One region of the Azospirillum aestuarii genome, then DNA from elsewhere that is predicted to be linked to it. Evidence: riboswitches for the same ligand, from Rfam matches in the RefSeq annotation. Region 1 holds a riboswitch; each other region holds the start of a gene.
The links. Region 1 has a riboswitch for cobalamin ahead of JJL56_RS16680 (TonB-dependent receptor plug domain-containing protein). Riboswitches for the same ligand answer to the same signal wherever they lie in the genome.

Region 1 (9,621 bases):
CATTATCGTGAAAGTCTAAACATGAATAGACAGGCAACCAGGGCCCAAGCTTAAGCTTCCCTTCGCGGCGAGGCGGAAGCGCGGCCTTGGCGATGGAAGGAGCTTCTTGCCGCGAAGCCGCGCTGAACTGATCCGCAATCCATGGACGTCTCGCAGATGCGAGACGTCCTTCTCGGCGGTGGTTATGACGCGGACGACCGGCGTCGCGGGTTATCGAGGAAGAAGCGCAGCATCTCCCTTGAGGCGTCCGGACCACGCGGATCGGTGTAGGAACCGGCTGGGCTGCCCCCCGCCCAAGCGTGCCCGGCACCCTGGATCGTCCACTGCTCGCACAGCGCATGACCGGAGGCGTCCATGTGGAGGCTGCGGGTGTAGCCGTGCCCATCCGGCACCCGGCCATGCTCCACCGTCGTCCGCAGCCCCGCCGCGCTCGCCTTGGATTGCGCGATGACGTCGTCACCGTTGCGCGGATGCACCGTGCCGTCGCGGTCGCCGTGAAAGACGATGGTCGGCACAGGTTGAGCGAACGGCCGCCCCACCGCTCCACCACCCTGACGCATGGCCGCGAATGCGGAGGGGATGTCGTGGGCGACGCCTTGGGGAAGACCGGAATGCACCCCGATGGCGGCATAAAGGTCGGGATAGGCCGCTCCCATGATGACCGCCGCGGCCCCCCCGGCCGAGAGCCCGGCGGCGAACACGCGGTCGGCGTCGACGGCATGGTCGCTCATGACCTGTCTGGTGATTCCCGCGATCAGCGAGGGCTCGCCGTCGCCGCGCCGCTGGTCGACGGGGTTGAACCAGTTCCAGCACCTCTGGGCGTTGGCCGAGGACGGCTGCTCCGGGTAGACGATCAGGCAGCCGTGCTCCTCCGCCAGCCGGTTCATCCGGGTGCCCGCGGCGAAGTCGTCCGGCGACTGGGTGCAGCCATGCAGCATCACCACCAGGGGAAGCGGCTGGCCGTCGCGGCGGTTGGCCGGGACATAAAGTCTGTAGGAGCGTGTCCCGGCCGCGTTGCCGTAGGACGCCGCGGTGAAGGAGGCGCCGTCCGGCAGTGGATCGGCGGCCGGACGGGCGACGCCGCCCATCCCAAGGTCGAGGCCCGCCGGCATGGCGCGGGCGGCGAGGCCGCGCAGGGTCTCGCCAAGGCCGGCCCGCGGTCCGGGATGGAGCCGGCCGGCGAAGGCGCCGGTGGGCTTGAAGGCCGCGGCGCGGCGCGGCGGCGCGTCCGGACCGTCCGGTGGGGTGTCCACCCGAAGCGGCTCGACGTCGATGACGGTCGGACCGGCACCGGGAGGCGCGTCGGACGTCCCCCGCAGCAGGCGTTGAATGAGGGCGGTTGCCCCGGTGAGGTCGCCGGCCCGGGTGAGGCGCAAAGCCTCGGCCATTCCGGCGGGAACGCGGTCGGTCATGTCGGGAGCTTTCTGTGCTCGGACGGGGGCATGCGGGAAAGCCCCGCCCGTCATCTTTCGGGAATGCGGCCTTGCGCCTTCAGCGCATGCGGTCCGCAAGAGCCGCCTTGACGGCGCTGCTGGCGTGCAGCGCCCCCAGCACGGCGATTGAGGCGATGGTGGCGCGGGCGAGGTCCGGGGTGACGTCCTGGGCGATCGTGGCCAGCCCGAGGACACGGATGTCGAGCATCTCTCCGGCATCCCGTGCCGCCTCCAGATCGCCGCGGCTGTAGTGGCGCAGGCCGAGATCGACGCGTTTGCGCGTCACCGCCTGCCGCAAGGCGTCGCCATGGCGGTCGATCTGGTTGCGGATGGCGGTGCGGATGAGGTCCGTGCGGTTCGCATAGAACCCCTCCTGCACCAGCAGATCGATGTGGCCGAGGTCGACATAGCCGAGGTTGATCGTGATCTTCTCGCTGTCTCCGACCTTCAGCTTCGTTTCGCGGGCGTTTTCCGACATCCCCTTACCATCCTTCCACCATCCAGATGGATGGTAGATGGCGATGAAGGCGCACCGTTCAAGGGGGAGGGCGTCGTCATAACGGCGAACGGTTCAGGACCCGTCGGCGGTGAAGATCCCGACCGCAGCTTTGATGCGCATTCCGCCAACGCACCCGTCTCGAACAATTGATCGCACGGCTTGTTGACAACCCCTCATTGTGAAATACTGGCGCGCCCATCCCTTGAAGCGCGCCTTCCGGCCGACGGACCGGAATCGGCGGGCTTCCGTCTTCAGGAACACGGAAAGGCAGGCAGGATGCGCTCTGGACGACCGAGCATCGGCCGCAAGCCGGATGCCGCTCTCGATCTGAACGCCGCGTTCGATCGGCGTGACACGCTGTTCACCCGAGCCGCGGAACAGATGTCCGACATCGTCGCCAATCCGCCCAGCGGCCCCTACGCCTTCGAGCTGCTGAACGGCGGCATCCGTGAATTGTCGAGCCTGATGATCCGGCAACTGCCCTTGACGACGGCGCGCGAGGCGCGCCTTGCCCACGCCCTCTGCCAGGAGGGGATCGTCGAGGACTCGAAGGCCCTGGCCCTTGGGGAAGGCGTGGCGTTGTTCCTCGACCGGCTTCAATCCGCCGCCGATCATGTGGGAATCGGTCCGGCCGCGGACCACCCTCCGGTGCCGGGCGCCATGGCGGCGCCCCCCGCGCAGGGCTTGGATGGGGTTCTCGCCAAATTGCGGGCGTGCCGCAGCGCGATGGCGGACCAGGGGAACGGCCCCGACACACTGGCCCCCCTTCTGGACGAAGCCGTGGCGGCCCTGGAGCGCATGGCGCTGCAGGAGGCCGTCGCACGCTTCGACAGCGCGGCCGACGCCTTCGAGGCGGCGATGCCGAAGGCCCTGCCGAGCAAGCCGACCGAGCGGATGCTCGCCGCCGGGGCCAAGGCGGGGAGTGTGGCCCTGGACGCGGCGCGGCGGATCTATCAGGCGATGGCGTCGGAATTTCTGTCGCCGAGGAAAGGGGTCGGGGAGTGACGGACGCCTTGCCCATCACGCCGTCACTGACCGCTTCCTTGATAAAGGATCGCACCGGCAGGGAGCGCAGGTCCTGGCCGCTTGCCCGCGGTCTGGTGAGCATCCTGCGCGGCCGCCGCGGCGACCCGCCGCCCCAACCGTCGGAGACCCATGTCGACATCCACCGTCAGCCCTTCCGCTCGGCGCTGGACTGGCACCAGGACATGGTCGCCGTGTGGAAGCGGAATCCCATTTTCGGTCCGGGCCTGCACGACGACCTGAAAAGCGCGGGTCTGCTGCCGCGCTGCGTCATCCTGACGTCGCGGGACGGCGGGCCGCTGCGCTTCCGTTACATCGGGGAGCCGACCCGCCGGGTCTTCGGCGACCGCTGGGCCGACCAGAACATCGGCAAGCCCCATCTCGAGGACGTCCACAGCGCCTACGCGCAGGCCATCGACGCGCAGTACCGGGAGGCGGTGGAGGGCGGGGAGCCGGTGTACAATCACCTGGTGATCACCGGACTTCCCCGGCCGCCCGTCCATTACCGGCACCTCCTGTTCGGCTGGTCGCTGGGCCATCGCCGTCAGGCCCTGCTGGCGCTGATCGATTCCTGAGGCGGACGGACCTCTCCGTCAGGCCGCCTGGGCGAGGTCCGCGGCGAGTTGCGCCAAATCGCCCAGGAACTGCGCACGGCTGAACCGCACAAGGTGCATCGGCAAGGTCTTCAGGCCGACCTGATTGTAAGTGATGCCCGGCTCGTCGTCGATGTGGCGCGGCCCCATCTTCCGCTCCGCCCAGACCGGGACGATGTCGGGATCGACGACCGAGATGAACCAGGTCGGCGACCACAGCAGCCACGCGGCCAGCTTGTTCACCCGCTGGCAAATCGGGAACAGCCCGCGGCCCTGGAAATCGGGGCGCGTCCATCCCGCGTTCGTCCACACCACCCGACCGCGGGTGCTGTTGGCGGTGTCGGACGTGCAGGTGCACCATTCGCCGTCCGGAGCCTGCACGGCGGGCTCGTCGTAGAACACCGTCATGGCGGTGAAGCGCTCACCGATGGACTGCATCGTGCAATCGTAGAGCAGCCCGGCCTGGGCGGTGACCACATCGCCGGAGGGGGCCGTCCCGCAGATCCAGAAGGCGTTGGCCGGCGTCAGGGAGCGGCAGGCCGGATGGGCCGCCGGAAGCATCGGTTCCCAGGAGCCCGCGGCCACCGCCGCCTCGTTGACGCGCACCAGCGCCGGCATGTCGAACACGACGGAAAGCGCGACCCCGCGGGCGGCCGCCAAGCCGACGAGGTCATCGCGGGCGGCCTGGAGCAGGCCGGACAGGGGTCCCGACGGAACGGGGAGAGCGGACAGGGCGATGGAGGCCGGTTGCGTGCCGGTAAACTGCGTGCCGGTGAACATGGATGTCTCTTCCTTGAGTTGGAAAGGAGTGGCATCAAGCGCCAAACGGGGCGCGATCCGCCCCGCGCATCCACATCATCGTCGCAGCGAAACCGGCATTACTACTTTTACGGATGCCGTCACCCGGAAACGCGCGGGGCGCCCGATCCACCGGACCGGACGCCCCGCCTCTTCCCGTCCGCCCTTGGATCGGGCGTCTTACTGGCCCTTGCCGTCCGAGGACACCGCGGCCGCCTCGCTGGAGGAGGCCGGCGTGGAACCACCGGCCCCCTTGGCCGGGCTGCCGGGCACCCACCAGCGGCGGGCCTCGGCGTCCGCCGCGCCCGGCGTCGATTCGGCGCGGGTCTTCAGCATCGAGAAGACGATGGAACCGCCGACCAGGAAGGCCGTGATGCCCAGCGCCACCGCCGTCGGCATCTTGTAGATGTCCACCATCATCATCTTGGCGCCGACCACCACCAGAACCAGCGACAGGCCGTACTTCAGGTAATGGAAGCGGTGGATGACCGAGGCCAGCGCGAAGTAGAGGGCGCGCAGGCCGAGGATCGCGAAGACGTTGGAGGTCCAGACGATGAACGGATCGGTGGTCACCGAGAAGACCGCCGGGATGGAGTCCACGGCGAAGACCAGATCGGTGAATTCGATCAGGATCAGCACGAGGAACAGCGGCGTCATCATCCGCACGCCGTCGCGCATCACGAAGAACTTCTGCCCCTCGTAGCCGTCGGTCATGCGGAAGCGGGAGCGGACGAACTTGACGATCCGGTTGTTCTCCATGTCCGGCTCGTCGTCCACCGACATCAGCATCTTGATGCCGCTGAAGATCAGGAAGGCGCCGAAGATGTAGATGATCCAGTGGAATTCCTGGATCAGCGCCGTGCCCGCCACGATCAGCACGCCGCGCATCACCAGCGCGCCCAGGATGCCCCAGAACAGCACCCGGTGCTGGTATTGCGGCGGCACCGCGAAATGCGTGAAGATCAGCGCGATGACGAAGATGTTGTCGACGCTCAGGCTGTATTCGATCAGGTAGCCGGTCAGGAACTCCAGTCCCTTCTCGGAGCCCTGAAAATGAAAGACGCCGGCCGCGAAAATCATCGCCAGCGTGGAATAGGCCGCGCAGCGCATCAGCGCCTCGCGGCCGGAGATCACATGGGATTTCTTGGAAAATACACCAAGATCAAAGGCCAAAAGCACGCCAACGAAGACGGCGAAGCCGGCCCACATTAAAACGATCTGGTCCATGGAACTGTCCCTTGCTTCATGCACTCCGCTCCCGCAAGCGGAGACTTCGATCGTCACATGAGCAGTCCGACATCACCGATGCGCCACGGCGGGACGCATCGGCCAGAGGGGCCCGGACTGGAATCGTGACCGCAAGGTCTGCGGCCAATGAGAAAGCGCGCGCAACGGCTCGGCCGCGGCGCGTCAGGTCACCCGTCTCCATCGTTCGCCGTGGAGACGTGGCGGTCGGTCAGGATGTTGGTTCGGTGCGGTCCATGTCGATGTCTCCCAAAGGCCCGTCGGGTGCCGTCGTCCGGCGGTGGACCTTGTGGGGGAGCGGGACCCAGGGGGAAGAACAGGGCCAGCTTCCGCAAGGCCGCGCCAAGGCGACGGCTCAATGGGAAGTCCGACATCACAGCGCCGGGCGACGCTGCCAGAGGGGCCCGGACCTCGACCGTCATGTAGTCAGGCCCCGGCCCGGCGACAAGAGGGGGGCATGGCCTTCGCGACCCGTGATCGGCGTATCGGCGGAATGCGGCTTGACCGGAGCCGTTCCGCCCGCGTAGCTTCGCATCCGACGGTTGCCCGAAAGGGCTGAAAATGGGAACACGGTGCGGACCCCGCGGCGAAACGCCGCGCGAAGGTCCAACGCCGGGGCTGCCCCCGCAACTGTAAGCGGCGAGTCGTCCATCGGAATGCCACTGGGATCGCGATCCTGGGAAGGCGATGGGCCGACGATAACCCGTGAGCCAGGAGACCTGCCGTCAGTCGTGGTCACACGCGAACACGTTCGGGCGGGGTGCACCGAAGGTCGTCGAACCGGGAGTCCGTTCGCGGAAACCCTGGTGGGACTTCGTTCGCGGTGACGTGCCACCGGCGTCCCGCCCGAGGTCTCAATGAGTGTCCGCGTTCCCCGCCTTCACCGGACGGCGTCCTTCGCCGCCGTTCTGGGAAGCCTTGCCCTTCCCCTATCGGCCTTCGCCGATTCCACCACCATCACGATGCTTCCGCCGGTCTCGGTGACCGCCAACCGCGTCCCCACCGCCGCCGGGGAAACCGGCAGCGCCCTGACCGTCATCACCCGTCAGGAACTGGAGCAGCGCCAGACCCACCTGCTGTCCGACGCACTGCGCGCGGTGCCCGGCGTCGCCGTCAACCGCACCGGCCCGATGGGCACCCTGACCCAGCTCCGCATCCGCGGGTCGGAGGGCAACCAGACGCTCGTCCTGATCGACGGGATCGAGGTGAACGACCCGGCGTCCGGCTCCGAATACGATTTCGCCAACCTGCTGGCCGGCGACGTGGAGCGCGTCGAGGTGCTGCGCGGCCCGCAGAGCGCGCTCTACGGCTCCGACGCGGTCGGCGGCGTCGTCAACATCGTGACCCGCCGCGGCGCCGGCGTCCCCCGGATCGGCGCCGCCGTCGAGGGCGGGTCCTTCGGCACCGCCGCCGGGCGGGCCTCCTTCGGAACGGGGACCGACCGCTACGACCTGTTCCTCAGCGGCCAGGGCGTCACCAGCGACGGCGTGTCGGTCGCCGACAAGCGGCTCGGCAACCCGGAGAAGGACGGCTACCGCAACGGCACGCTGACCGGAAACGCCGCCGTCCGCCCGACCGAGCGCAGCGAGATCACCGTGACCGGCCGCTACACCCGCTTCCGCGCCGACACCGACGGCTTCGTCGGCGGGCGCGGCGCCGTCGATGACGGGACCAGCACCGCCGGGGAGCAGTATTTCGGACGGCTCCAGGGCAAGATCGCCCTTCTCGACGGGAAGTGGGAGCACATCGTCGGCCTGACCCATGGCCGCCAGCAGCGCGACTACCGCGACGCCGCCAAGACGGTGACCAGCCGTTACGACGGGCGCAAGACCAAGGCCGACTACCAGACCAACCTGACGCTGAAAAGCGGTCCCGCCGACCATGTGCTGACCGCCGCCGTGGAGCGTGAGGAGGACAAGGCGATCAGCCGCAGCGCCTTCTCCAGCTTCGACCGCTCCATCGGCTCCACCGGGCTGGTGGGCCAGTACAAGCTGGGCCTGTTCGACCGGCTGACCCTGACCGGCAGCGTCCGCCACGACGGGAACGACCTGTTCCGCGACGCCACCACATGGCGCACCACCGCGGCCTACCGCGTCGAGGGCAGCGGGACGACGCTGCGCGCCTCCTACGGCACCGGCGTCAAGAATCCCACCCTGTTCGAGCTGTACGGCTACACCGCCACCTACGCCGGCAACCCGAACCTGAAGCCGGAGCGGGTGCGCGGCTGGGACGCCGGCTTCGATCAGTCGCTGTGGGGCACACGGGCCTCCGTGGACGGCACATGGTTCGACCAGCGCATCCGCGACCTGATCACCGGCACCGGGCGGACTTCCGTCAACATGCCGGGCGAATCCCGCATCCGCGGCTTCGAAATGGGGCTGTCGGTGGAGCCACTGGACCGGCTGACCGTCCGCGGCTCCTACACCTGGACCGACGGCGAGGATTCCGCGGGGGCGGAGCTGGTGCGCCGGCCCAAGCAGATCGCCAGCCTGACCGTCAACCACCGCTTCCTGGAGGACCGGGCGAACGCCAACCTCAGCGTGGTCTACAACGGGCGGTCCAGCGACTGGGCCTACGATCCCTTCTACAACCGGCAGGTCGTGAGCCTCACCCCCTACACGCTGGTCAACATGGCCGGGTCCTACGCGCTGTCCGAGGGGATCGAGGTCTTCGGACGCGTGGAGAACCTGTTCAATCGCCGGTATCAGGAGGTCTGGACCTACGGCGCGACGGGCCGGGCCGGGTATCTCGGGCTGCGGCTGTCGCTGTGAGGCCCACCCGTCTCGGGCTGGCCGCCGCCCTCCTGCTGATCGCGGGGGGGCCGGCGGCGGCGTGGGAGGCGCCGCCCGCAAAGCCGCAGCGCATCGTCTCCCTGAATCTGTGCGCCGACGAGCTGCTGTTGCGGCTCGTCGGGCCGGAGCGCCTCGCCGCGGTGACGTGGCTGGCGCGCGATCCCCGCGCCTCCACGGTGGCGGATCTGGCGGCGCGGGTGCCGGTCAACCACGGGATGGCGGAGGAGATCCTGCCGCTCAACCCCGACCTGATCGTCGCCGGGCGCTACACCACGCGGGTCGCGGTCGGGCTGCTGACGCGGCTGGACGCGCCGCTGCTGGAGCTGGACGTCCCGCAGAGCGTGGCCGGGGTGAAGGAGCAGATCCGCGGCCTCGCCCGCGCCGTCGGCGAGCCGGAACGGGGGGAGGCGCTGGTCGCCGACCTGCTCTCCCGCCTCGACGCCCCGCCCCCCGCCGCGCCGGGGCCGCGCCCGACCGCGGTGGTCTTGCGGCCCAACGGCTTCGTCGCCGGGTCCGGGTCGCTGGTGGACGAACTCCTGACCCGCGCCGGGCTGGAAAATCTGGCCGACCGCCTGCCGCTGGGCAGCCAGGGCGCCCTGCCGCTGGAGGCGGTCATTCTGGGCGGGGCGGACATGCTGATCGTCGACGCCGCACCCGACGCGCCGCCGTCGCTGGCCGGTGCCCTTCTGCATCACCCTGCCCTGAAAGCTCTAAAACATCAGGTCCGCACCCTGTCGCTGCCAACCCGCCTGTGGACCTGCCCCGGCCCGCAGATCGCCGAGGCCGCGGAACGGCTGGCCGCCGCGCGGGAGGCCGCACCATGAGCCGGGACTCCCGCATCCCCTACGCCGCCCTGGTCGCCGGGCTGACGGGTCTGGCGCTGGCGCTCTGCGCGGTGTCGGCGGCGGTCGGCTATGTGCCGTTCGACCTGGGCGCCGCCCTGTCCGACTGGCTGGCCGGGCGCCCCACCCTCGGCGCTCTGGTGCTGGCCGAGCTGCGCCTGCCGCGCGCCCTGCTGGGCCTGCTGGTCGGCTTCAGCCTGGGGCTGACCGGTGCGGCGATGCAGGGCTGGCTGCGCAACCCGCTGGCCGAGCCGGGGCTGGTCGGCGTGTCGAGCGCGGCGGCGCTGGGCGCGGTGATCGTCTTTTACAGCGGCCTGTCCGCCGCGCTGTCGCTGGCCCTGCCGCTCGGCGGCATGGCCGGAGCCGCCACCGCCGCAATTCTGCTGAACCTGATGG
Region 2 (9,621 bases), on a different contig from region 1:
GGGCGATGAAGTCGCCCCAGGTGACGCCGCCGCGGATGGCCGAGACGTCCGGCGTCTCGTTGACGTAGGGAATGATGACGGCGGCCTTGACGGTGGGCAGTTCGGTCAGCACCTGGGCGATCTTGGCGCGGACGTCGTGGCTCTTGCCGTTGTACCAGTAGGCGTCGGGGGCGAAGAGGACGGTCGGCTCGATCTGGCCGAAGCGGTCGGTGATGCCCTGGGCGCCGAAGTCGGGGGAGCAGGAGGACCAGATGGCCCCCAGGCTGGCCGTGGCGAGCATGGCGGCCAGCGTCTCGGGCATGTTGGGGACGACGGCGGCGACGCGGTCGCCCTTGCCGACGCCGGCAGCCTTGAGCGCCTGCTGGAGACGGGACACCTCGGCCTTCAGCTCGGCGCCGGACCAGCGGCGCTTGACCTTGTCCTCGGCCCAGAAGACGACGGCCTCGCCTTCCGGCGCGTTGGCGAGCATGTTCTCGGCGTAGTTCAGGCTGGCCTCGGGGAACCAGCGGGCGCCGGGCATCTTGTCGCCATCGGCCAGCGCCACGCCGCCGAGGTCGCCCTTGAGTCCGGCCCACTCCCACAGGAAGCGCCAGAAATCCTCCTTGCCGGCGACCGACCAGTCGTAGAGCGCGTCGTAATCGTCCAGCCGCAGCCCGAAGCGGGCGCTCGCGGCCTGCCGGAAGGCCGTCAGGTTGGAGGCGGCCACGCGCGCCTCCGACGGGGTCCACAGCGGCTGATCAGAAAGCGATTGACCAGGGGGCGGTTGATCCATCTTGCGGTTCCTGATTTTGGCTTTTTATGCCGTTCGGTTCTTGACGTTCAGCGACTGCCGAAGCGGGCCTGGAGCTCACCCACGATACCACGGCGGAAGACCAGCACGCAGACCACGAAGATCGCGCCGATCACCACCGGAACCGGCATGCTGGTGGCCGCCAGATAGCTTTCCAGCGTGACGACGATGGCGGCACCCACCACCGGGCCGAGCAGCGTGCCCATGCCGCCGAGCAGCGTCATCAGCACCACCTCGCCCGACATCTGCCACGTCACGTCGGTCAGCGAGGCGAGCTGGAAGACCAGCGCCTTGGTCCCGCCGGCCAGCCCGGCGAGGCTCGCCGACAGCACGAAGGCCAGCAGCTTGTAACGCTCCGTCCGGTAGCCGAGCGACACGGCGCGCGGCTCGTTCTCGCGGATCGCCTTCAGCACCTGCCCGAAGGGCGAATGGACCGCGCGCCAGACCACCGCGAAGCCGACCAGGAACACCGCCAGCACGAAGTAGTACATGGACAGCGAGTTGTTCAGGTCGATCACCCCGAACAGATGCCCGCGCGGCACCGCCTGGATACCGTCCTCGCCGCCGGTGAACTTGAGCTGCAGGGCCATGAAGAAAACCATCTGCGACAGGGCCAGCGTGATCATGGCGAAGTAGATGCCCTGACGGCGGATCGCCAGCGCGCCGAAGGCGAGGCCCAGCAGGGCGGAGAAGCCCATGCCGAGCAGGATGCTGACCTCCGGCCCCAGCCCCCAGACCTTGGCGGAATGGGCGGTGATGTAGGCGGCCCCGCCGAAGAAAGCGGCGTGGCCGAAGCTGAGGAGACCGGCGAAGCCGATCAGCAGGTTGAAGGCGCAGGCGAACAGCGCGAAGCACAGCACCTTCATCACGAAGACGGGGTACAGCACGAAGGGCGCCGCCAGCGCGATCAGCAGGCCGATGCCGAGGATGATGGCGTTCCGCGAGGTGTCCTGCCCCGGACGGCGCAGCGCGATGGTGGTCGTCTGGGTTTCGGCCGCCTTGAGGTTGCTCGTTTTGCTTTGGGTGGCCATGGCTCAGCGCTCCCGTCCGAAGAGGCCCGCAGGCTTGATGAGAAGGACGATCGCCATCACGACGAACACCACGATGTTGGAGGCTTCGGGGTAGAAGACCTTGGTCAGGCCCTCCAGCAGCCCCAGCCCCAGGCCGGTGACAATGGCGCCGAGGATGGAGCCCATGCCGCCGATCACCACCACCGCGAAGACGACGATGATCAGGTTGGTGCCCATCAGGGGCGACACCTGATAAATGGGTGCCGCCAGCACGCCGGCCAGCCCGGCCAGCGCCACGCCGAAGCCGTAGGTGGCGGTGATCATCACCGGCACGTTGATGCCGAAGGCCTGGACGAGCACCGGGTTTTCCGTGGCGGCGCGCAGGTAGGCGCCGAGCCGCGTCCGCTCGATGGCGAACCACGTCCCGAAGCAGACGATCAGGGAGGCGACGACGACCCAGCCGCGGTAGTTGGGCAGGAACATGAAGCCCAGGTTCTGACCGCCCTTGAGCGCATCCGGGATCGGATAGGGTTGACCCGACACGCCGTAGAAATGGCGGAAGGCGCCTTCCATGATCAGGGCGAGGCCGAAGGTCAGCAGCAGGCCGTAGAGATGGTCGAGCTTGTAGAGGCGCGACAGCATGGTCTTTTCAAGAACCACGCCCAGCAGCCCGACGATCAGCGGCGACAGGCCCAGCGCCCACCAGTAGCCGAGGCCGAGCTTCGTCAGCAGCAGCCACGCCACGAAGGCGCCGATCATGTAGAGCGCGCCGTGGGCGAAGTTGATGACGTTCAGCATGCCGAAGATGACCGCCAGCCCAAGGCTGAGCAGCGCGTAGAAGGACCCGTTGATGAGGCCGAGCAGAAGCTGGCCGAACAGGACCTGGGGCGGCACCCCCAGCAAGTCGAACATGACCGTCCCTCCCTGTATCGAGTTTTTGATTTTTTGATTGGGTGCTTGGGGTGGGCCCCCACCCTAACCCTCCCCCGCTTCGCAGGGGAGGGGGCTTAGCCCTCCCTCACCGAAGGTGGGGGAGGGTTGGGTGGGGGTCCGACGCGACAACCTTACTTCACCAGCGGACAACCGCTCTTGGCCGGGTCGAGGAACGCCTGCTCGGCCGGGATCGTCTTCACGATCTTGTAATAGTCCCAGGGGCCCTTGGACTCGGCCGGGGTCTTCACCTGGGCCAGATACATGTCGTGGAACATGCGGCCGTTCGCGGCGATCTTGCCGTTCTTGGTGAACATGTCGCTGACCGTGGTCTCGCGCATCTTGGCGGAAACCTTGTCCGCATCGTCGGAACCGACGGCCTCGACCGCCTTCAGATAGTGGCGGACGGCGGAGTAGACGCCGGCCTGGACCATGGTCGGCTTGCGGCCGGCCTTGGCCTCGAACTTCTTGGTCCACTCGCGGGTCTGCTCGTCGGTGTCCCAATAGAAGCCGGTGGTCAGCAGCAGGCCCTGGGCGGCCTGGAGGCCCAGCGCGTTCACGTCGCTGATGAACAGCAGCAGGCCGGCGAGGCTCTGGCCCGATTGGGTGATGCCGAACTCCGACGCCTGCTTGACGGCGTTGGTGGCGTCGCCGCCCGCGTTGGCGAGGCCGATCACGTCCGCCTTCGAGCCCTGCGCCTGGAGCAGGTAGGACGAGAAGTCGGCGGTGCCCAGCGGATGGCGGACGTTGCCCGCGACCTTGCCGTCGAGCTGCTTGACCATCTTCGTGGTCTCATCCTCCAGCGAATGGCCGAAGGCGTAATCCGCGGTGATGAAGAACCAGTTCTTCTTGCCCTGCTCGACCAGCGCGCGGGCGGTGCCGGCGGCCATGGCGTAGTTGTCGTAGGTCCAATGGAAGCCGTAGGGGCTGCAGGACTTGCCGCTGAGGTCGGTCGAACCCGGACCGGACATCAGGAAGATGCGCTTCTTGTCCTTGGTGATGCCCTGGACGGCCAGCGCGGCGGCGGAGTTCGGCACATCGGCGATGACGTCCACGTTGCCGGCGTCGATCCACTCGCGCGCCGTGTTGGCGGCGATGTCGGCCTTGTTCTGGTGATCGGCGACGACGATCTCGATCGGCGCGCCGGCGATCTTGCCGCCGAACTCCTCGGCCGCCAGACGGGCGGCGATGGCCGAGCCTTCGCCGGCGAGGTCGGCGTAGATGCCGGACCGGTCGTTCATCACGCCGATCTTGATCACGTTGTTGGAGACCTGGGCGTGCGCGGCCCCGGCGGTCAGCGCCAGCAATGCGGTCCCGCAAAGCAACGTCTTGAGCATTTCGAACTCCCTTCGATTGGCTTTGTTTTGAGTGTGTTCAGCAGAGGGGGTGTTGAACTCGTCAGACACCCAGATAGGTGTGCAGCTTGTCCATGTTCTGGGCGAGCTGGTCGTTCGGGATCATGTCCACGACATGGCCTTCCTCCATCACGTAGTGGCGGTCGGCGATGGTCGCGGCGAAGCGGAAATTCTGCTCCACCAGGACGATCGTGAAGCCGCGCTGCTTCAGCTTGCGGACCGCCACCCCGATCTGTTCGATGATGACGGGGGCCAGCCCCTCGGTCGGCTCGTCGAGCAGGATCAGGTCGGCGCCGGTGCGCAGGATGCGCGCGATGGCCAGCATCTGCTGCTCGCCCCCCGACAGGCGCGTGCCCTGGGTGGTGCCGCGGCCTTGCAGGTTGGGAAACAGCTCGTAAATCTGCGGGACGGTCATGCCGCCCGCCTTCACCACCGGCGGCAGCATCAGGTTCTCGTCCACGCTGAGCGAGGCGAAGATGCCGCGCTCCTCCGGCACGTAGCCGATGCCGAGGCGGGGGATCTTGTGCTGCGCCATGCCGATCAGCTCCCGGCCCTGGAAGCGGATCGAGCCGTTGCGCTTGCCGACGATGCCCATGATCGAGCGCATGGTGGTCGTCTTGCCGGCGCCGTTGCGGCCGAGCAGGGTCACCACCTCGCCCTGGCGCACGTCGATGTTGACGCCGTGCAGCACGTGGCTTTCGCCGTAGAAAGCCTGGAGGTCGCGGATCTCCAGCATGGTGGTCTTCACGGTCGCGCCGTCAGGCATGGCCCACCTCACCCGTACCCATATAGGCTTCCATGACCTGCGGGTTGCGCGAGACGACGTCGTATGCGCCCTCCGCCAGGATCTCGCCGCGGCGGAGCACGGTGATGGTGTCCGACAGATGGGCGACGACCGACAGATTGTGCTCGACCATCAGGATGGTGCGGTCGGCGGAGACGCGCTTGATCAGGGCGGCGGTGCCTTCGATGTCCTCGTGGCCCATGCCGGCCAGCGGCTCGTCGAGCAGCATCACCTCCGGGTCGAGCGCCAGCGTGGTGGCGATCTCCAGCGCGCGCTTGCGGCCGTAGGGCAGCTCGGCGGCGGTGTGGCCGGCCCAGGGGGTGAGGTTCACCGCCTCGATCAGCTCCTCGGCGCGGTCGTGCAGGTCGTGCAGGCTGGCCTCCGGCTTCCAGAAATGGAAGCTGGTGCCGCGCGGGCGCTGCAACGCGACGCGGACATTCTCCAGCACGCTGAGGTGCGGGAAGACGGCGGAAATCTGGAAGGAGCGCACCATGCCGAGCAGCGCCACGTCGGCGGGCTTCATGGCGGTGATGTCACGCCCCTTGTAGAGGATCTGGCCGCGCGTCGGCGTCAGGAACTTGGTCAGCAGGTTGAAGACCGTGCTCTTGCCGGCGCCGTTGGGGCCGATCAGCGCGTGGATGGTGCCGCGGCGAACCTGGAGGTTCACCTCCTTCACCGCGATGAAGCCCTTGAACTCCTTCGAGAGTCCGCGCGCTTCCAGAATGATGTCGTCGGCCATGGGTGCCGCTTTTCCCTCCCTGTTCGTCCGCGTCGTCTGCCGGTCCGCGTTTTTGGTTAGGCTGATATAAGCACAGGGCATGCCAATTGCGGGAAAATTCGTTAATTCATTGAAGTTATTGAATTCATGAAAGGAGGCGATGGGCGTCGCACGCGGTCCGGAGTGTCAGCTTTCCAGACAGACTGTACCGATCTTCCGACACACCAACGGCGGGATGGGCGGAGCGTTCCGGGTTCGACGGCACGGTTTTCGGGCGCCAAATGGCCGCTTGCAAATCGGGGGTCCGCCTGCAATTCTGCGCCTCCGACGGTGCCCCGTCCGCCGTGAAGGTGCGGGGATAATAGGGAATGCGGTGCGGACCCCGATGGGTCCAAGGCCGCGGCTGCCCCCGCAACTGTATGCGGCGAGTCCGCCTCCGGAAATGCCACGGGCCGAAAGGCCGGGAAGGCGGGAGGCGCGGCGATGACCCGCGAGCCAGGAAACCTGCCGCCGGACCGACACTCATCCAATCCGCCGGGTGTGGCGGAGACAGGGAAACCAGATCATGACGCATCGCGCCGTCCTCAGTCCGTCCGCATTGCCGCTCCAGGCCGCCTCCCTGTCGCTGGCCGTGTCGCTGGCCGCCGGGCGCCCGCTCCGCTGACCGGCGGACCGACCCACCCCATCCCCTATATCCAATTTTAGGAGACGGCCGATGACCACCGGCCCGCTGACCGCCGGGAAGACCCCGGCCACCGTCATCACCGGCTTTCTCGGCGCCGGCAAGACGACGCTGATCCGCAGCCTGCTGGAGCAGGCCGGCGGCCGCCGTCTGGCGCTGATCATCAACGAGTTCGGCGATGTCGGCATCGACGGCGAGATCCTGCGCGCCTGCGGCGACCCGACCTGCACCGAGGACGACGTGATCGAGCTGGCCAACGGCTGCCTGTGCTGCACCGTCGCCGACGACTTCGTCCCGGCCATCGAGAAGCTGCTGGCCCGTCCCCAGCCGCCGGAGCACATCATCATCGAGACGAGCGGCCTCGCCCTGCCGAAGCCGCTCGTCCAGGCCTTCCACTGGCCGGCGATCAAGACACGGGTGACGGTGGACGGGGTGGTCGCGGTGGTCGACGCCGCCGCTGCCGCGGAGGGCCGCTTCGCCCCCGATCCGGCGGCGCTGGCCGCCCAGGCCGCCGAGGCCGGGCAGCTCGACCACGAGACCCCGGTCGAGGAGGTGTTCGAGGACCAGCTTCTCTGCGCCGACCTGATCGTGGTGAACAAGACCGATCTGGTCGATGCCGCCGATCTGGCGAAGGTCGAGGACCTGATCCGCGCCGCCATGGCGGAGGGCGGCACCGGGCGCGAGGCCAAGATCCTGCGCGCCAGCAACGGCAAGGTCGATCCGGTGGTTCTTCTCGGCGTAAGCGCCGGGGCCGAGGACGATCTCGCCAACCGCCCCAGCCATCATGACGAGGAGGAGGGCCACGATCATGACGACTTCACCAGCTTCGTCGTGGATCTCGGCCCGCAGCCCGACCCGGCGGCGCTGGCGAAGACGCTGGAGCGCGTCGCCGCCGCCCATGGCGTGCTGCGGCTGAAGGGCTTCATCGACGTGCCGGGCAAGCCGATGCGCCTTCTGGTGCAGGGCGTGGGGACGCGCATCCAGACCCATTTCGACCGCTTCTGGAAGCCCGACGAGCCGCGCCGCAGCCGTCTGGTGGTGATCGGCGAGACGGGACTGGACCGCGACGCCGTGACTGCGGCGCTGGGGTGATCTTTGGCATTCATAACCCTCTCCCCTCTGGGGAGAGGGTGGCCCGCAGGGCTGATGAGGGGGTTGTCCGTGGCGCTACGTCCGGCACAAGCACACCCCCCTCACCCTAACCCTCTCCCCAGAGGGGAGAGGGGACTTCTTTTAAAGCTGTAGTCCATGCACCTACTCGCCGCCCGCCAGGAAGACCTCGACGCCGGCCCCCAGGCCGTGGACCTGGGGCAGAGCCCGGCGGACCTTGTCGTTCTGTCCTTCTCCGACAGCGACCTGACGGCGCTCGCCGCCTGTTGGAAGCGCCACCGCGACACGCTGCCGACGCTGCGGCTGGCGAATCTCGCGCGGCTGGGGCACCCGCTGTCGGTGGACCTCTACGTCGACTCCGTGATCCGCAAGGCGAAGCTGGTCGTGCTGCGGCTGCTCGGCGGGGCGGGCTACTGGCGCTATGGGCTGGACCATGTCGCCGCCGCCTGCCGGGAATCCGGGGTGGCGCTGGCCGTGCTGCCCGGCTGCGCCCAGCCGAACCCCGCCCTGGAAGGCTACGGCACCGTTCCGGCCGAGGCCACGCAACGGCTGTGGCGCGGATTCACCGAGGGCGGACCGGACAACATGGCCAACCTGCTGGCCTACGCCGCAACGCTGGCCGGGCAGGAGCGCCCCTGGCGCGAGCCGGCGCCCGTGCCGCGCTTCGGCGTCTATGAAGGGTGGTCCGGCCACGTCACCGGCCCCTGCGCGCCGGTCGTCTTCTACCGCTCCCACCTGCTGGCCGGCGATCTGGAGCCGGTGCACGCGCTGTGCGACGCGCTGGCCGCGCGCGGCCTCGCCCCGCTGCCGCTGTTCGTGGCGAGCCTGAAGGAGCCGGACTGCGCCGCCTGGATGCGCGCCACCCTGACCGCCCGCGACGCCGCCGTCATGCTGAACCTGACCGGCTTCTCGGCGGCGCGCGAGGACGGGTCGCCGCTGGAGGCCAACGGCACGCCAGTGTTGCAGGCCGTGCTGTCCACCACGCCCGAGGAGGGCTGGCGCGGTTCCGCCCGCGGCATGGGGCCGTCCGACCTCGCCATGAACGTCGTGCTGCCGGAGATGGACGGGCGCATCCTGACCCGCGCTATCGCCTTCAAGGCCGAAGGGGCGCTGGACCCCGATCTGGAGTTCGCCCCGACGTTGATCCGCCCGGTGCCCGACCGCGTGGCCTTCGCCGCCGATCTGGCCGCCGCCTGGGTGCGCCTGGGCGCCACCCCGCGCGCCGAACGGAAAGTCGCGCTGGTGCTGTCCGACTATCCGGGGCCGGGCGGCGGCATCGGCCACGCGGTCGGCCTCGACACCCCGGCGAGCGTCGTCGGCATCTTGGCGCGGCTGCGCGCCGAGGGCTACACGCTGGACAGGCTTCCCGCCGGTTCCGCAGCCCTGATGGAGGCGCTGACCGGCGGCACGACCGCCGCGCTGAGCCTGGAGGACTACCGCCGCCTCGCCCCCGCCGAGGCCCGCGCCAGCATCGCAGCATGTTGGGGCGACGAGGAGGCCGACCCGCGTTCCGACGGCGCGGCCTTCCGTTTCACGGTGCTGGCCTGCGGCAACGCCACCGTCGCCGTGCAGCCGAGCCGCGGCCACGGCCCGCTGACCACCACCCAGCACCACGACCCGGAGACACCGCCCAGCCACGGCTATGTCGCCTTCCACCTCTGGCTCCGCCATGCCCTGGGCGTCCACGCGCTGGTGCAGGTGGGGGCGCACGGGACGCTGGAATGGCTGCCGGGCAAGGCCGTGGCCCTGTCCGCCGAGTGCTGGCCGGAGATCGTCGCCGGTCCCCTGCCCTGCCTCTACCCCTTCATCGTCAACAACCCCGGCGAGGGCGTGCAGGCGCGCCGCCGGCTGGGCGCCGTGCTGATCGGCCACCTGACCCCGCCGCCGGTCGAGGCCGGGCTGCACGGCGACCTCGCCGAGCTTGAAACGGCCATCGACGAATATTCAATGGCGACCGGGCTGGACCCGCGGCGGCTGGGCACGCTGCGGCAGACCATCCTGGACCTCGCCTGGAGTTCCGGCGTCGCCGCCGACTGCAACCTGCGGCCCGACGACGACCCCGACGCCATCCTCAGCCGCCTCGACGCCCATCTCTGCGACATCAAGGAGATGCAGATCCGCGACGGGCTGCACGTCTTCGGCACCACGCCGGAGCCGGAGCGCCGCGCCCGCCTGCTCGCCGCCGTCGCCCGCTTCGGCACGGCGGAGGACGTCGCCCCGGCACTGGACGCCTGCGGCGAGG
Region 3 (9,621 bases), on a different contig from region 1:
TGCTGCGTCAGTACTTCCCCAAGGGCACCGACCTCGCCGTGCATGACGCCGATACCCTGGCGGCCGTCGCACTTGTCCTGAACACCAGACCCCGCAAAACCCTTGGCTGGAAAACTCCAGCAGAGGCGCTGGACGAACTGCTCCAATCCATCGATAAGGGAGGACGGGAAGAGGCTGTTGCGACGACCGCTTGAATCCGCCCGACCTGATCGGCGGCGGCACGGGCAACGACCGCGGCTTCGGCGGGACGGGCGACGACATCCTGTTCGGCGAGGAGGGCGACGACACGATCAGCGGGGGGCGGGCCGCGACCTGATCGGGCTTGGCGCGGGCGACGACCTGGCCACCGGTGACGACGGCGACGACACGCTGTTCGGCGGGGCGGGGAACGACCTGCTGAACGGCGGTGCGGGCAACGACGTGCTGTTCGCCGACGGCGGGGCGGACACGCTGTGGGGCGGCGAGGGTGCGGACCTGTTCGCCTTCGGGCGGGCCTCGGGCGGCTCGGTGGTGATGGACTTCCAGGCGGGTGTGGACCGTTTGGCCCTTTACGACGCCAGCATGGACCTCGGCGCGGTGATCCGCTCGGCGCGGGTGGAGGGCGGCAACACCACCCTCGACGTCGGCTCGGGCAACCGCATCACCATCCTCGGCCAGACCGGCAACGTCGCCGCCTGGTTCGGCTGAGACGGCATAGAGACCAGCCGGAACGGCGGGTGCCGGGGCCTTCGGGCTTCGGCACCCGCCGTTTTGCGTCGGCTTCCCCGAACGGAGGGGGCGGGCTAATCCGTAGGGGTCTTTGCCGCCGCGGGGTTATCGGTTGGATGATGGTTTACTCGATCGAACGAATCCCCGGAGCCATTCCGCCATGCCGACATCGCCGCACGGATTGCCCGACCGCGGGCTGAAGCCGTTCATCCTCGCCATTCATCGCGAAGCTCTGGAAACCGCCGCGGCCAAGGGGCTGACCGGCACTCTGGCTCAGGTCGCCGCCCTCCAGGACACCGCGAGCCTCGCCTCGGCCAAGGCCGGACGCCTCGTCACGGAGGAGGAGGTGATGCGCCTGCTGCTTCGGGAGCGCCGCGGCCGCAAGATTCATGAGGTGGTGGGAGCGGCTCCGGTCGCTCCGGTCAGGAAGCCGACGGCGGCGCCTTCCCGATTCCGTCTGGGACGTTGGCGGACGGTGGCGATCGGCATGGCCCGCTCGGCATCCGTCGGTCTGACGGGAAAGATCCGATTGTAAGAATAGGACGATCTGCTGTCCGCCGGTACCGAGTGAGTACGCCCATTGCCCTGTTGAGTGAGTTGCGGGGCGCACTGAGGCTGTCGCTTCCCCGCTGTTCGGCACGACACACACATTGGGAGGTCTCATGTCCGTTCGCCTGGATCGCCGCCAACTGCTGCTGTCCGCCGGAGCCGCCGCGCTGGTGCTGGCGGTGGCGCCGCGCTTCGTCTTCGCTCAAGCATCAGGGGCCCAGACGCCGGGAGGCCAAGCCCCGGGAGGCAAGGGCTTCACGCTGCCGCCGCTGCCCTACGCCCCCGCCGCGCTGGAACCGCACATCGACGCGACGACCATGAGCGTGCACCACGGCAAGCACCATCAGGCTTACGTGGACAACCTCAACAAGGCGCTCGCCAACCACGGCGACCTTCAGGCGATGCCGTTGGCCGACCTGCTGAAGCGCGTGCCGGAACTGCCGGAAAGCATCCGCACCGCGGTGCGCAACAACGGCGGCGGGCACGCGAACCACAGCATGTTCTGGAGCATCATGGGGCCGAACGCCGGTGGCGCCCCGGACGGCGAGGTCGGCGCCGCCATCACGCGCGACTTCGGCAGCTTCGACGATTTCAAGACGCGCTTCAATTCGGCGGGGGCCGGGCAGTTCGGCAGCGGCTGGGTCTTCGTCACCGCCGATCCGTCATCGGGCAAGCTCGCCATCGCCGCCCGCCCGAACCAGGATTCCCCGGCCATGGAAGGGGTGCCGGTGCTGATGGGCAACGACGTGTGGGAGCACGCCTATTACCTGAAGTACCAGAACCGGCGCGCCGACTATCTGGCGGCCTGGTGGAACGTGGTCGACTGGGGGGCGGTGAACCGCCGCTACGCGGCGATCCGCAAGGGCGAGCTGGTGATCTGAACGGCAAAGGGCGGCGGGGCATCCCCGCCGCCCTTCACGCGAATCCTCCCGTCCAACGGGTCCGTCAAGGGAGCCGGTCAGGCGCCCTGGTGCAGGCGGACGTTGAACAGCGGCCCCTGGCTCTGGCGGCGCAGCGCCTTGGCGACGGCCAGCACGGCGAGGTCGGCCAGCGGCTCGACGATGATGACGGTCATGTAGGCGGCGCCGAAGGAGGCCACTTCCGTCATGGTCTCGGCGGTGAAGCCGTGGCCGTAGAAGGCCCAGAAGGCCACCCAGGCGACGATGCCGCCCTGGTAGGTGGTGGAGAGGGCCAATGCCTGCGAGTACTTCAGGTCGACATAAGGGGTGGCGTCCGGAACGATCCGCTTCGCCAGCAGGCTGATGCCCCACAGCGGGACCAGCAGCGTGGTGACGTTCATGCCGTACTGCGGCAGGTCGAACGGCGCGAAGAACAGGCCCTGGATCAGCAGGCCGGCGGCCAGACCGATGGAGGCGGCGCCGGCGCCGAACAGCAGGAGCAGCGTCGAACCGAGGATCAGGTGAACCTCCGACACGCCCACGGGGTGGTGCGGGAACACCTCGAAGAAGCTGAAGACCAGCGCGGTGGCGATCAGGCTGCGCAGCACCAGCGGCGCGACCCCGCCGTTGTTGCGGACGTCGTCGCGCGCCAGCTTTCCGGCCATTGCGAAGCCGCCGGCGGCCGTCGCGTAGCTGAGAGCGATCTTGGCGCCGTCCACGACGCCGGGTTCGATGTGCATGCTCTATGCCCTTTCCGAGTCTGCCATGCGTTGGGAGGGGCGTCGTTGCTGGCAGGCACCGGCATCGCAACCCCCTTGGTCCCCTGGATGGGCGCACCGGAGGGACGGCTTGCGGAGGACGGGCGGCCTTCGGGCCGGACATCGGCAAGCGACCACCGGGGCACCCCGCCCGAGGACGTACGTTCGGTTACGGCAGGTCTCCTGGCTTGCGGGTCAAGGCGGCATCGTCCGGCCTTCCCGGCGCCCGTTCCCGCAGGCGGCGCCAGTGACACGGAAAGGACGATGCCGCTCACCGCTCACAGTTGCGGGGGCAGCGCCGGATTTGCCGTGTTCCCTGATCGGGGCGGCGCATCGGCTTCCCTCTTAGCCCCGCGACCGGACGGCGCGGGGAACCATAACCGGCGCCAGGGTAGGGGCGGGGTCCCCCGCCGTCAAGAGGGGGATGGCGACCCATCGGCGGCATCGCATGCCTTCCTTGACACCGCTCCCGCGGAACCGACAAGGTCCTGCGGATGGCGCGAGGCCGGATCAACGGGCGAAGGACGGGATTGCGGGCATGCTACCGGTTCATTTCCTGACCATCGTGCTGAACGGCGATCCCTTCATCCGCTATCACCTGGAGGTGTTCCGCCAACTCCCCTTTCCCTGGCATTGGCACATCGTGGAGGGGGTGGCGGAGCAGGTCCGCGACTCCTCCTGGTGCGCGCAACGGGGCGGGCGCGTCCCCCAGGACCTACACCGCGACGGCCGCAGCGGCGACGGCACCTCGGAATATCTGGACCAGATCGCCGCGGAGGAGCCCGGCCGCGTGTCGGTCCACCGCAAGCCGCCCGGCGCTTTCTGGCAGGGCAAGGTGGAGATGGTGACCGCGCCGCTGGTCGCCATGACGGAGGAGTGCCTGCTCTGGCAGATCGATGCGGACGAGCTGTGGACGGCGGAGCAGGTCATCCGTGCGCGCCAAATGTTCCTCGATTCGCCGTCGCGCACGGCGGCGCTTTACCTCTGCCATTTCTTCGTCGGCCCGTCCCTGGTCCTCGATCGGGTAGACCATTACGGCAATTACCGCGCCTACGAATGGCTGCGCACCTGGCGGTATCGGCCGGGGGATTTCTGGCACTCGCACGTCCCGCCCCGGCTGATGCGCCCGCAGCCCGACGGGCCGGACCTTGAACTCGGAGCGGCCAACCCCTTCCTGCATGAGGAAACGGCGGCGGGCGGGCTGGTCTTCCAGCATTTCGCCTATGCGACGCGGGAGCAGGTCGCCTTCAAGGAGGTCTATTACGGCTACGACGGCGCGGTCCGGCAATGGGACGCCCTGCAAACGGCCGGTCGGTCGGTCGGCAGCGGCACCCTCCCATTGCGCGATTTCTTCCCCTGGGTGACCGACGCGGCGACCGTCGCGCGCGCCGAACATGCCCTGGTGGAACCGTTGGCCCGCCCGGCCCCCGATGGACGCTGGGCCTTCGTGCCGCCGGCACGGGGTGCCTCCACCGCCCCGGCGGTGGCGTTGCTGCGGGAGTCCGGCCCTGCGGCCTGCCGCCGCACGCTCGCTCCCGGCGAACCGCCGCCCTTCCCGACCGACCTGATCCGGAGCGTCGGCGTGTTCCTGCTCGACGGGGCCGGTGCCGTCCTGCGGGCGTCGGGTTTCCTGCGGGAGTTGCGGCGGGCCGTGCCGCTGGCCCGGATCACCGTCTTCGCAACGCCGGACGCGGAGGCGGCGCTCGCCCTCTGCCCCTACGTCAACCAGCGGGTCACTCTGCCGCCGCTGCGGGGGCGGGCGCCCGACGACGCGCTGGTGAGCGCCGTGCGCCAGGAGATCGGCGATCAGTTCCAGGGCGCCTTCGATCTGACGGTCAACCCGGTCCGGGGTGAGGATGCCGGCTTCGCCAACCGCCTGATGCAGGACACCGGCGCGCCGCTCCGCCTCGGTTGCAGGGTCGGCCGGCCGGTGCGCGGCTATTACGCCGATGCCTTCCTGACCCATGTCGCGCCAAATCCCGCCGTCCTGCTCGGTGCGCTCAACGTCGGAGAGCCGGACCCCGCGACGGAGGTCTGGACCTCCCCCGCCGGTGAGCGCGCCGCCGCCGCGCTTTTGGCAGAGGGCGTTCCGGCGCGCTGGCGCTGCGCGGTCGGCCTGTCCGCGTCCGTCGGCACCGGGAGCCTGTCGGAGTTGTGCCGCCGCCTCGCCGCGCGGGGCGGTACCACCCTGATCCTGGTCGGCGAGGAGGCCGCCAAGGGCGCCGCCGCGCGCATCGCCGGGGAGACGGGGGCGGCCTGCGTGAACGCGGTCGGGCGGCTGGGTTTCGACGGGTTGTGCGCCCTGCTGCGGCGCTGCGACCTGTTCGTCGGGACGGGCGCCCCGGCGGAAGACATCGCCGTGGCGGCCAGGCTTCCCATGGTGGGAACCGGCCCGGAGCGCGGCGATCCGACCGCCGAGGCGATGGAGAGCGCCATCGCGGCCTGGCTGGCCAGCCGTCCGTACTGAAGGACGTTCCCACCCAGCCTGTGAGATCCGGGAGGGGAAGCGTGGAAAAACGGAGGGATAGGCGCGCAAGGCGCTTGTGTTGGCGCGTTTGCGCCGCAATGATCCGCCCCCTCCGAATCCCGGACGGCCGCGCGGCGCGCGGCGCAGCGGGGAAAACCATGGATTGAATCCGGCGGCCCGGTAAGCACACGATGCGCAGAGCAGTCATGAAACCCCGTGCGGATTGGCGTCCGGGGCTCCGCAAATACCCCTTCGGCGTCCGCGCCATGAGCGCCGGCGCCTTTTGGCGCGAGGATGTGCGGTACGAGTTCTCCGCCCATCAGATCGACTTGATCGAGAGCGTCGCCGACGAACTGCACACCATGCTGCGCGAGGCGCTGCGCGCGACGATGGACGGGCGGGCGTTGGCCCGGCTGGGGGTCCGCGGCGGCGTGGCGCGGCTCCTGGAAGCCTCCTGGAACGACTATTGGGCTGCGGGGCGGCTGAACGAGCGGGCCGGCGGGCTGATCGGGCGGCTGACTCTGGCCTATGACGGGCGCGATTCGGTCAAGCTGCTGGCCTGCAACTACGACACGCCGGAGGGGCTGTTCGCCGCCTCGATCATCCAGCGCAACTGGCGTGAGGCCCTGATGGCCGACGCCAACCAGTTCAACGGTCTGCATGAAGGGATTGTGGAGCGCTGGGAGGAACTGGCGGCGGGCATGCCGGGCCGCCAATTCGTCCATCTGGCCTGCGCCACCCCCGACCCGATGCGCGAGAGCGAACTGGTCTATCTGGCCGCGACGGCGGCGGAGGCCGGCATCGCCACGCATCTGCTGCCGCTGCAAAGCCTGGGTTGGGACGGCCAGCGTTTCGTCGACGACGAGGGGCGGGCAGCCTCCTGGCTGGCGAAGATCTACCCTTGGCAGGGGCTGGCCGACGACGCCTTCCTGCAAAAGCTGCGGATGGGCGGCATGAGCATGCTGTCGCCGCTGTGGTGCTGGCCGATGTCGAACCATGGGCTGCTGGCGACACTCTGGGCGCTCTACCCGCGCCACCCCAACCTGTGCCGCGCCGGGCTCGATCCCGAGGAGCTGGCCGGCTGCGACGCCGTGACGGAGCGCAGCCTGTTCGGGCTGGACGACGCGGCCCAGCGCATGACGGCCCATGGCCGCACCGTCTCGGACACCGGCGGCGCCGAGTATCCGGGGGGGCGGGTCTGGCTGGAAACCCCACCGATCTTCGAGGAGGAGGGCGTCCACGCGCTCCTGCACTGTTGGATCATCGGGGACAAGTGTCTGGGCATGTCGGTCCGTGAATCGGCGGACCCGCGGGTCGGCTCCGACGCGGCGATGGTGCCGCACATCTTCCGCGGCTGACGCGCTTTCACGGGGTGGAAGGAACCCGCCCTGTTCCAACGGGGCGCAGGGCGGGCGCTTCGGCGGCGGCGATCAAGCGGCGGGGCTCAGCGGCTGCGGCCCGGCGCGAAGGGATTGGGCAGCGGCGAGCCGAACGTCGCCCGGCGGGCGTCCCGCCACGCGACATCGTTGCCGACGCCGCTGTGGGTGGCGGACACCGACACGACCTGACTCTGGTGGCGCAGCCAGCCGCGCAGCTTTTCCTCGAATCGGTGGGCGTCCTGGGCGTCCGCAACCTCCAGTTCCATCGTCATCTGCAACTCGGTCTTCATGGCGTTCCTCCTCTGGACCGTTCCGTTGAACAAACAGCCGGGCGTGCCACTGGTGCCGAAAAAACAGAAAAGGGCGGGGAACTTTCCCCGCCCTGCGCCGCAAAGCTGTCAATGCGATGGCCGTCGATGCGATTGGCGGCGCTGCCGCTCACTTCCCTTCGGGCTTCGCCGGGCGGGCCGGCTTGGCGATGCTGGCGATCTGCTTCTGCAGGTCGTCGATCTGCTTCTGAAGCTCTTCATAGGTGTGGCTGACCGCCGCCGGGCCGTTGGACGGAGCGGCGGGCGGAGCGGCGAACGGGCCGGGGGGGGCAGGGCGGGGCGGCATCGCCGGCTCGCCCGGCTGCCCGTCCTCGGCACCGCCGAAGGGCGAGAACATGCGCATGGCCCGTTCGAACATCGCCATGTTCTGCTTGCCGACCTCCTCCAGCCGGCCGAACGGGAACATGCCGCCCAGCGTGTTCTGGAAATAGTCGCGCATCTGCTCCTGGTTGCGCGAGAAGGACTGCATCGAATATTCGAGGTAGCGCGGCACCATCCACTGCATGTTGTCGCCGTAGAAGCCGATGAGCTGGCGCAGGAAGCTGATCGGCAGCAGGTTCTGGCCCTTGCTCTCCTCCTCGACGATGATCTGGGTCAGGACCGAACGGGTAATGTCCTCTCCGGTCTTCGCGTCATAGACCACAAAGTCGAGGCCGTCCTTGACCATCTGACAGAGATGGTCGAGCGTCACATAGCTGCTGGTCGCCGTGTTGTAGAGCCGCCGGTTGGCGTACTTCTTGATCGTGATCGTCGCGGACTTCTGGTCTTCCTTGTCGGCCATCGCTGTTTCTTTCAAGAAGGGTCGTGCGGCGGGTATGTTCCAGATATAAGGACTACTCGAAGGAATGCACCCTGTCCAGTGCTGTGCCGCAGCGCTGCGACCGCAGGTGGACGGCGCCCGGATAATTCGGGATTTGCGGCATTTTCGATCGGTCCTTCGCGGCTCTGGTCAAGCGTACCGCCTCCCCCATATACTCCCGGCCATGGCCGAATCGTCCGAATCCGACACCCCGTCCCTGGAAACGCTCGCGCAACGGTACCTCGACCTGTGGCAGGAACAATGGGCGGCCTGCGCCGCCGATCCCGAGATGGCCGATGCCGCCGCCCGCCTGTTCCAGATGATGGCGCAGGGCGCCGCGGCGATGGCGCCCTTCGTCCTGGGGCCGGGCGGCTTCGCCTACGCCAGCCCGCCGGGCACCGGCTGGAATCCGACGCCAGCCCCGTTCCAGCCGGCCTCATCCCAGCCGTCCTCCGAGGGAGAGCCGCGTGACCGGGGACAACGCCACGATGCCCCCACCCCCGCAACCCACTCCACGGCCCACCCCACGGCTGGGACCACGGCCCCTGGCGCTGCATCTGGCGACGGTGGCGGCGACACTGCTCAGCTCCTCCGCCGCATTGCCGCACTTGAAGAACGGCTCGCTGCCATGGAAGCCGCATCTGCGGGAGCGGGCGGAGGACCTGCGCCGGCGGATCGCCGCAACCGACGCGGACGCGTTCGCCCAGACGGTTGACCGGGCGGTCCGCCGCCAACTCGACCTCGCCCTGACGGGCATCGAGCGCTACCGCCACCACCCTTACCGCCGCGATTTGCCCGACCCGCCCGTGCCGTGGACGGAAGGGACGTCCCGGCTGCTCGACTACGGCGCCCTCGGCCCGGCGACCGGCGCGCCGGTCCTCTTCGTGCCGTCGCTGGTCAACCGTCATTACATTCTGGACCTGTCGGCGCGCAAAAGCCTGATGCGCTGGCTGGCCGCGCAGGGTCTGCGTCCCTTCCTGATCGACTGGGGCACGCCCGGCCCGCTGGAGCGGCGCTACAGCCTGACCGACTACATCGCCGGGCGGCTGGAGCGGGCGCTCGCCGCGGTGGTGGACGCGGTTGGCCGCCCGGTCCCGGTGGTCGGCTACTGCATGGGCGGGCTGCTCGCCACCGCGCTGGCGCAGCGCCGCCCCAAGGAAGTCGCGGCGCTTGGCCTGCTGGCCACCCCCTGGGACTTCCATGCGGAGGACGCCGGATTGGCCCGCCGCGCCGCCGCGGCGTTCCAGCCCTTCGGCCCGCGGCTCGACGCCTGGGGGGAACTGCCGGTGGACATGCTCCAGGCGCTGTTCGCCCAGCTCGACCCGCTGCTGGCGCTGAAGAAATTCTCGCAGTTCGCCCGCATGGAGCCGGACAGCCGCGCCGCTCTCGCCTTCGTGTCGCTGGAGGACTGGTTGAACGATGGGGTGCCGCTGGTCGCCGGGGTGGCGCGCGACACGCTGGCCGGCTGGTACGGTCGCAACGACACGGCGCGCGGCGAATGGTTGGTCGCCGGCCAGCCGGTGGAGCCGGCGCGGTTGCGCATGCCCGTTTTGGCGCTGATCCCGGAGCGCGACCGCATCGTTCCGCCCGCGTCCGCGGTGGCTTTGGCAAGATCAATCGGCAGCGCGCAAATGATCAGGCCGCCGCTTGGTCATATTGGCATGGTGGTCAGCGCCGGTGCCGAAACAGGAGTCTGGCGTCCCCTGGCCGAATGGCTTAGTGCGGCAGGATAA

Region 2: linked by a shared signal. The riboswitch ahead of cobW (cobalamin biosynthesis protein CobW) and the one ahead of JJL56_RS16680 (TonB-dependent receptor plug domain-containing protein) in region 1 are both predicted to bind cobalamin.
Region 3: linked by a shared signal. The riboswitch ahead of JJL56_RS25415 (energy-coupling factor ABC transporter permease) and the one ahead of JJL56_RS16680 (TonB-dependent receptor plug domain-containing protein) in region 1 are both predicted to bind cobalamin.

The regions. Positions count from the first base shown of each region.
Region 1 is NZ_JAEPIV010000008.1:181,657-191,277, reverse strand. It holds gene JJL56_RS16710 (extracellular catalytic domain type 1 short-chain-length polyhydroxyalkanoate depolymerase) at 183-1,412, opposite strand; gene JJL56_RS16705 (CopG family transcriptional regulator) at 1,492-1,911, opposite strand; gene JJL56_RS16700 (hypothetical protein) at 2,209-2,937, shown strand; gene JJL56_RS16695 (hypothetical protein) at 3,033-3,530, shown strand; gene JJL56_RS16690 (hypothetical protein) at 3,549-4,328, opposite strand; gene JJL56_RS16685 (TerC family protein) at 4,527-5,573, opposite strand; cobalamin riboswitch at 6,114-6,332, shown strand; gene JJL56_RS16680 (TonB-dependent receptor plug domain-containing protein) at 6,449-8,362, shown strand; gene JJL56_RS16675 (ABC transporter substrate-binding protein) at 8,359-9,207, shown strand; gene JJL56_RS16670 (FecCD family ABC transporter permease) at 9,204-9,621, shown strand, end outside.
Region 2 is NZ_JAEPIV010000018.1:49,497-59,117, reverse strand. It holds gene JJL56_RS23685 (acetoacetate--CoA ligase) at 1-772, opposite strand, end outside; gene JJL56_RS23680 (branched-chain amino acid ABC transporter permease) at 820-1,821, opposite strand; gene JJL56_RS23675 (branched-chain amino acid ABC transporter permease) at 1,825-2,712, opposite strand; gene JJL56_RS23670 (ABC transporter substrate-binding protein) at 2,865-4,067, opposite strand; gene JJL56_RS23665 (ABC transporter ATP-binding protein) at 4,129-4,851, opposite strand; gene JJL56_RS23660 (ABC transporter ATP-binding protein) at 4,844-5,608, opposite strand; cobalamin riboswitch at 5,899-6,113, shown strand; gene cobW (cobalamin biosynthesis protein CobW) at 6,303-7,361, shown strand; gene cobN (cobaltochelatase subunit CobN) at 7,518-9,621, shown strand, end outside.
Region 3 is NZ_JAEPIV010000021.1:100,675-110,295, reverse strand. It holds partial or broken gene JJL56_RS25435 (IS30 family transposase) at 1-194, shown strand, start outside; gene JJL56_RS33760 (hypothetical protein) at 191-316, shown strand; gene JJL56_RS33755 (hypothetical protein) at 421-687, shown strand; gene JJL56_RS25425 (hypothetical protein) at 869-1,243, shown strand; gene JJL56_RS25420 (superoxide dismutase) at 1,371-2,138, shown strand; gene JJL56_RS25415 (energy-coupling factor ABC transporter permease) at 2,216-2,896, opposite strand; cobalamin riboswitch at 3,071-3,308, opposite strand; gene JJL56_RS25410 (glycosyltransferase family protein) at 3,453-5,381, shown strand; gene JJL56_RS25405 (glutathionylspermidine synthase family protein) at 5,588-6,739, shown strand; gene JJL56_RS25400 (hypothetical protein) at 6,826-7,050, opposite strand; gene phaR (polyhydroxyalkanoate synthesis repressor PhaR) at 7,199-7,870, opposite strand; gene JJL56_RS25390 (alpha/beta fold hydrolase) at 8,356-9,621, shown strand.